Regions from separate parts of the Marinobacter flavimaris genome, predicted to be linked through region 1. Evidence: predicted binding sites of a transcription regulator. Region 1 holds the regulator's gene; the other holds the start of a gene.
What was found. Region 1 encodes sigma-54, which starts transcription at its own class of promoters, with help from an activator protein. Its sites were predicted from a motif close to ANTGGCATNNANNTTGCTNT; they were not measured.
Positions count from the first base shown of each region.

Region 2: a site for sigma-54 is predicted at 1,583-1,602, ahead of glnK (P-II family nitrogen regulator). Genes of this name have one in related genera too.

Region 1 is NZ_CP171359.1:2,155,495-2,158,874, reverse strand. It holds gene ptsN (PTS IIA-like nitrogen regulatory protein PtsN) at 1-173, opposite strand, end outside; gene hpf (ribosome hibernation promoting factor) at 261-569, opposite strand; gene ACGK9W_RS10100 (RNA polymerase factor sigma-54) at 671-2,197, opposite strand; gene lptB (LPS export ABC transporter ATP-binding protein) at 2,349-3,074, opposite strand; gene lptA (lipopolysaccharide transport periplasmic protein LptA) at 3,052-3,380, opposite strand, start outside.
Region 2 is NZ_CP171359.1:4,249,327-4,252,706, forward strand. It holds gene ACGK9W_RS19800 (ammonium transporter) at 1-1,061, opposite strand, end outside; gene glnK (P-II family nitrogen regulator) at 1,135-1,473, opposite strand; gene ACGK9W_RS19810 (accessory factor UbiK family protein) at 1,855-2,109, shown strand; gene ACGK9W_RS19815 (YifB family Mg chelatase-like AAA ATPase) at 2,173-3,380, shown strand, end outside.

The sequences.
Region 1 (3,380 bases):
CGCTCGCGGGAAATCAGGTTGTTGAAGAGCTGGGTCTCGCTGAGCGTGTTGTCCTGATGGTTTATCTGCTCGGCAATAAACTCCAGGGCCCGTTTCTTGCTGGACGCAGCTACCCTGCAGAGGGTGAGCTCCGGAGCAAGAATGTTCTCTATGGTCAGGGATGTGTCGCTCATGGATCGACTGCGTTTCCGTTAAAAAAAAGGCTGCGACACGTTACTCATGTCGCAGCTCGATTAGATGAATTGCATGAAAACAGTCAGTTAGCGAGAGCCGTTTCCGTGCATCCGGTCTACATTCTTTTCCTTGTGCTTGAGGATCTGACGGTCAAGCTTGTCGATCAGGGCATCGATGGCTGCGTACATATCCTCATTTTCTGCCTTTGCGTGAATCTCACCACCAACCACGTGCAGCGTGGCTTCCGCAATCTGGCGCACCTTCTCCACTTCCAGGGTTACCTGGCAGTTGCTGATGTGGTCAAAGTGACGCTCGAGCTTCTGGAACTTCTCTGAAACATAATCCTTCAGTGCGGGAGTAAGTTCTACGTGATGGCCTGAAATATTGAGTTGCATAGGCGTCTCCTGTTGTCATCGTTCCGGCTCCCGGGAGCCGGTCTGGGTGCTGGCGCATTGTGCGCCGGCAAATAGTACGTTGCGCCCGGACCCCGGGGTGTTCAGACCAGCCGCTTGCGTTCGTTCGAAGGCGGAATGTGCATGGCCTCCCGGTACTTGGCAACGGTGCGTCGCGCAACCTTGATTCCCTGTTCTCCTAGCATGGCTGCAATTTTACTGTCGCTCAACGGCTTTTTGGGCGTTTCCGCGGCAATCAGCTTTTTGATCATCGCGCGGATCGCCGTGGAAGAACATTCACCGCCTTCGTCAGTGCTGACATGGCTGGAGAAGAAATATTTCAGCTCGAAAATTCCCCGGGGGGTGTGCATGTATTTCTGGGTGGTGACCCGGGAAATCGTGGACTCATGCATCTCAACCGCCTGGGCGATATCAGAGAGGATCAGCGGTTTCATGGCTTCTTCACCCTGATCCAGGAATCCTTGCTGGTGCTCGACAATACGGGTCGCCACTTTCAGCAGGGTTTCATTGCGGCTCTGCAGGCTCTTGATAAACCATTTCGCCTCCTGCAACTGATCCCGCAGGTAGGTGTTGTCGGCACTGCTGTCCGCACGCCTTATAAGAGAAGCATAGCTGGCATTGACCCGGATGCGCGGTGCAATTTCAGGATTCAGCTCAACACGCCAGCGGCCATTGTGTTTGCGAACGATCACGTCCGGAATCACATAATCGGGTTCGGCCCGGTCAATGACATCGCCCGGCCGCGGATTCAGGCCGGTGATCAGCGCCAGGACATCCCGCAACTGGTCTTCTTTCAGGCGGCTGCGGCGCAGCAACTGGGCGTAATCGCGGTTGCCCAGCAGGTTGATGTAATGGGTAATTACAAGGCGTGCCTGGGCCAGCCAGGGTGTTTCCGGCGGCAGCTGGTTGAGCTGGATCAGCAGGCATTCCTGTAGGTCCCGGGCAAACACGCCGGGCGGATCAAAGTGTTGCAGGCGGTGAAGCACGGCTTCCACTTCATCCAGTTCAAGGGGGTCTTCATCGTTCTCATCCAGCAGTCCGGCGTGGATTTCCTCCAGCGGGCTGGTGATATAGCCCCGTTCGTCCACTGCATCCATCAGGGCATGGGCAATGGCCTGGTCCCGTTCACTGAGGTGCGTCAGATTGAGCTGCCATTCCAGGTGATCCTGAAGCGTTTCGGTCGGGGAATTACGGGTTTCGAAATCGTGATCGTTTTCGTCGTCGTTGCGGGCTGCCGGCGCTGGTGCGGACTGGTAGATGTCGTCCCAGGCGGTATCAACCGGCAGATCGTCCGGAATGTTGTCAGGAATCTCGTTCTCCGAGGACCAGTCCGGGCCGTTCTCGGATTCATCCCAGTCGCTGGCCGGTTCCGGGGCAGCTTCAGCGGCGGACTCGGTGGCGTTGGCCTCGCGCTCGTCGTTTTCGCTGGCTGCGTCGGTCTGGTCATCGTCCTCGGAGGTCTCCAGCATGGGGTTGGATTCCAGTGCCTGCTGGATTTCCTGCTGGAGGTCGAGAGTGGAGAGCTGGAGAAGCCGGATCGCCTGTTGCAGCTGGGGCGTCATGGTCAGGCTTTGACCCAGCTTTAACTGTAAGGAGGCTTTCATAACCATGGTTCAGGATCCGTCACTCATCAGCGCGTTGTGTCATAAGTCGTGAAAAAATCTTTATATGCCGGTTACTTGCCGTGATTTTAATTTACCCTAGCAAGTTCTTTGCCGAGTTTACTTGCTACAGATCATCAAAACAATCAGCCATTGGGTGTCAGAGTCTGAATTCGTCGCCGAGATAGACTTCCTTGACCTGCTGGTTGGCCAGGATGGCGTCGGCATTGCCGGAGGCGATGATGTGGCCGCCGGAAACAATGTAGGCATTCTCGCAGATGTCCAGGGTCTCACGCACGTTGTGGTCGGTGATCAAAACGCCAATGCCTTTGTCCCGAAGGTGCCGGATGATGTGTTTGATGTCACTGACGGATATGGGGTCCACACCGGCGAAGGGCTCATCCAGCAGGATGAAAGCCGGCTCCATGGCCAGGGCCCGGGCAATTTCCACCCGTCGCCGCTCACCACCGGACAGGGCCATACCAACGCTGTCCCGTATATGGGTGATGTGGAATTCCTCCAGCAGCTCCTCGAGCTTTTTCTGCCGGTCTGCCTTGGTCAGGCCCTGCCGCGTCTCAAGGATCGCCATGATGTTGTCGCGCACAGACAGTTTGCGGAAAACCGAGGCTTCCTGTGGCAGATAGCCGATGCCTTGGCGGGCCCGACCGTGCATCGGCAGCGGCGTGATATCCCGGCTGTCGATAGTTATCCGCCCGTGATCGGCAGGTACCAGCCCCACGATCATGTAGAAACAGGTGGTTTTCCCGGCGCCGTTGGGGCCTAGCAGTCCAACAATTTCCCCGCTTCGGATTTCCAGGGACACATCGATAACCACTTTTTTCTGTTTGTAACTCTTTGCCAGGTTACTGGCTCTCAGAACTGCCATCGGTTTCCTGTTTGTCAGTGCGTCTGTCGGCGCTTCGCGGCTGGATCACCATTTCTACCCGGCCAGTGCCATCGCCGGTCTCGGCGCCGCCTTCTGCGGTTACAACGCGGCCAGCGGTATCATAGTGAATCACGTCGCCGCGGAACAGGTTGCCATTCTGCTCAATCACCGCTTCCCGTTCAAAGGTCAGCTGGCTGTCGGTGGCGGACCAGGTAATATTCAGGGCGCGGGCGTCGGTTTCACCTCCACCTTCGCGCGCCGGTTGCCTGTATCTTGCGGGGGTTCCGGAGGCCTCGATGCGGCTCA
Region 2 (3,380 bases), 2.1 Mb from region 1:
CCCCAGATACCCACCACGCCGTGGACAGAGATGGCACCGACCGGGTCGTCAATGCGCAGCTTGTCCATGGTTACGATGGAGAAGACAACCAGGGTGCCGCCAATGGCGCCGATGATGGTGGCCAGCAGGGGAGAAGGATCCGCCGGCTCTGCAGTGATGGCAACCAGGCCAGCCAGGGCACCGTTCAGGGCCATGGTCAGGTCCGCTTTGCCGAACATCAGGCGTGCCACGATCAGGGCGGCAATCAGGCCACCGGCTGCAGCTGCGTTGGTGTTCAGGAACACGTTGGCAACTTCGTTGGCGACACCGATGCCACCCAGCTTCAGGGTGGAGCCGCCGTTAAAGCCGAACCAGCCCATCCAGAGGATGAAGGTACCAAGCGTTGCCAGGGGCAGGTTGGCGCCCGGGAAGGCACGGATTTCGCCTTTGGCGCCGTACTTGCCTTTACGGGCACCGAGGAGAAGAACGCCTGCCAGGGCCGCTGCTGCGCCTGCCATGTGAACGATACCGGAACCGGCGTAGTCGCTGTAGCTCAGCTCGTACATGCCGAATACCGCGTCGCCGTTCCAGGTCCAGGAACCCTGCATCGGGTAGATGAAGCCACACATAACGATGGCGAAAGCCAGGAAGGCCCAGAGCTTCATGCGCTCAGCCACGGCGCCGGAAACGATGGACATGGCGGTTGCAACGAAAACAACCTGGAAGAAGAAGTCAGAAGCGCCACTGTATTCGCCCATGTCGCCGAAGCCGGCTTCAGTGGAGGCTGCAATAACGCCCGCGATCGCTGCGTCGTCCATCTCGGCAACGGTTGTTACACCGCTCAGGAAGATACCGCCGTCGTACATGATGTCGTAGCCGACAATCAGGTACATGGTACAGGCGACCGCAAACAGGGCCACGTTCTTGGTCAGGATTTCAGTGGTGTTCTTGGCACGCACCAGGCCGGCTTCCAGCATGGCAAAGCCAGCGGCCATCCACATGACCAGGGCACCGCAAATCAGGAAGTAAAAGGTATCCAGCGCATACTGGAGTTCAAAAATGTGATTAAGATTGCTTTCCATATGAAGCCCTCCGCACGAGGCTTTTCAGGTTATAAATTTTTTTGCGTTGGCTGATCGAAAAATCAGAGCTGGTTCAGACCGCTTCTTCGCCGGTTTCGCCAGTCCGGATCCGGATGGCTTGAGCCAGTTCAGTCACGAAGATCTTGCCGTCACCGATCTTGCCGGTGTTGGCCGCCTTGGTGATGGACTCGATAACCTGGTCCAGAAGGTTGTCGCCGATAGCAACTTCCACCTTCACCTTGGGCAGGAAATCCACCACGTATTCCGCGCCACGATAGAGTTCTGTGTGGCCTTTTTGCCGACCGAAGCCTTTGACTTCAGTGACGGTTACGCCTTGAACGCCAATCTCGGATAATGCCTCACGGACATCGTCCAATTTGAAAGGCTTGATGATCGCTGTCACAAGTTTCATTGCTTTCTCCTTGGTAAAGCCGTCTCAACAGTGAGGGCCCGTCGGCCGGTTGTTGAGCTCGGGATGCTGCCACCTCGCACACCAATCGTGCGGATTGCGTACGAGAGCTTTAGCATCGGGTATGCCAACGCAAAAAAATATATTTAAAACAACAGGCTACGATATCCGCGTACCAGAATGGCGCAAAGTTGTGCACCAAAATGAAGCGGGTAGCCGGCCAGTGAGCCAAATTGGAGCGGGCTGCCTGACCGTTCGACCGCTATTATAGGGCCGACCGCCTACAGTATGGCAGGGGCTGCGGTGTGATACACTCCTGCAAACCGGTAACAGGCCCTCTCTTTTAGTCGAAGCCGGATATTTCAGAAATGTGTGAGGTGATGTGTGAAAGGTCCACAGGATATTTTTGCTCAGCTGCAGGGCCAGTTTGGCCAGTTTGTACCGGACATGGCCCGCGCTGCACGGGAAGATTTTGAAACCCAGGCCCGGGCCACCGTGATGTCCGTCCTGTCCCGCCTGGAGTTGGTAACGAGGGAAGAGTTCGACGCCCAGCAGGCGGTCCTGCTGAAGACCCGTGAAAAGGTGGACGCACTCGAGAAGCGGGTAGCCGAACTGGAAAATTCCCTGCCAAAACAGTAAACCACGGACACGCCCGGCAGGACGCCGGGCAAGCAGTTCCGGTCATTACCATGGAAGGTTGTCATGCTTGCTATCGTTCATTCCCGCGCCACCATTGGCGTGTCGGCGCCCGCCGTTACCGTTGAAGTCCATCTCTCAGGCGGCTTGCCTGCGCTCTCGATTGTGGGGCTGCCGGAAACCGGTGTAAGGGAGAGCAAAGAGCGTGTTCGCAGTGCCCTTCTGAACGCCGGGTTCGAGTTCCCCGCCCGGAGAATCACCATTAATCTTGCCCCTGCCGACTTGCCCAAAGAGGGTGGTCGCTTTGATCTGCCTATTGCCCTGGGCATTCTGGCGGCCTCGGGCCAGATTCCGGCCGAGAGCCTTTCGGACTGCGAATTTCTCGGCGAATTGTCCCTTGATGGTGCATTGAGGCCGCTTAAAGGCGTGCTGCCGGCGGTATTAGCCGCCCGGCAGGAGCAACGAAACCTGCTGGTTCCCCAGGGCAATGCCGAGGAGGCGGCCCTGGCCAGCCAGGGTGACGTTCTGGCTTCCGGCCACCTGCTGGCCGTGTGCGAGCACCTGAGTGGCCGCGCCCGCCTGGTGCCGGTGCCCAGGTCCTCGCTGGAACAGGCGCCGGGCAGCAACAGGGAAGTGCCGGACCTGTCGGATGTCCGTGGTCAGCGAGTTCCCCGCCGTGCACTGGAAGTGGCTGCGGCAGGCAGCCACAATCTGCTGTTCTTCGGCCCACCGGGAACCGGCAAGAGTATGCTGGCCAGTCGTTTGCCCGGCATTCTTCCGGGGCTGGATGATGGCTCCGCCATGGAAGTCGCCAGCGTGCATTCGGTGGCCGGGCTGCCGATTCGGGCCGGGGGCTGGCGCCAGCCGCCTTTCCGGGCGCCCCATCATACCGCTTCAGCGGTGGCCCTGGTGGGCGGCGGCAGCAGCCCCAGGCCCGGAGAAATCTCACTGGCTCACCGGGGCGTACTGTTTCTCGACGAGTTGCCAGAGTTTGAACGCCGGGTGCTGGAGGTCCTGCGTGAGCCGATGGAAACCGGCGAAATCTCGATCAGCCGGGCAGCACGGCAGGTGAATTTTCCGGCGCGATTTCAGGTCGTGGCTGCAATGAATCCCTGCCCCTGTGGCTACAGTGGTCATCCCACCATCGAGTGTCAGTGTACGCCGCAACAGGTTACCCGTTACCGGTCGAAAATTTCCGGCCCCCTTCTGGACAGGTTTGATCTGCATGTGGAGGTGCCTGTGCAGGGTGGCGACGTATTGATGCAGTCGGGCGG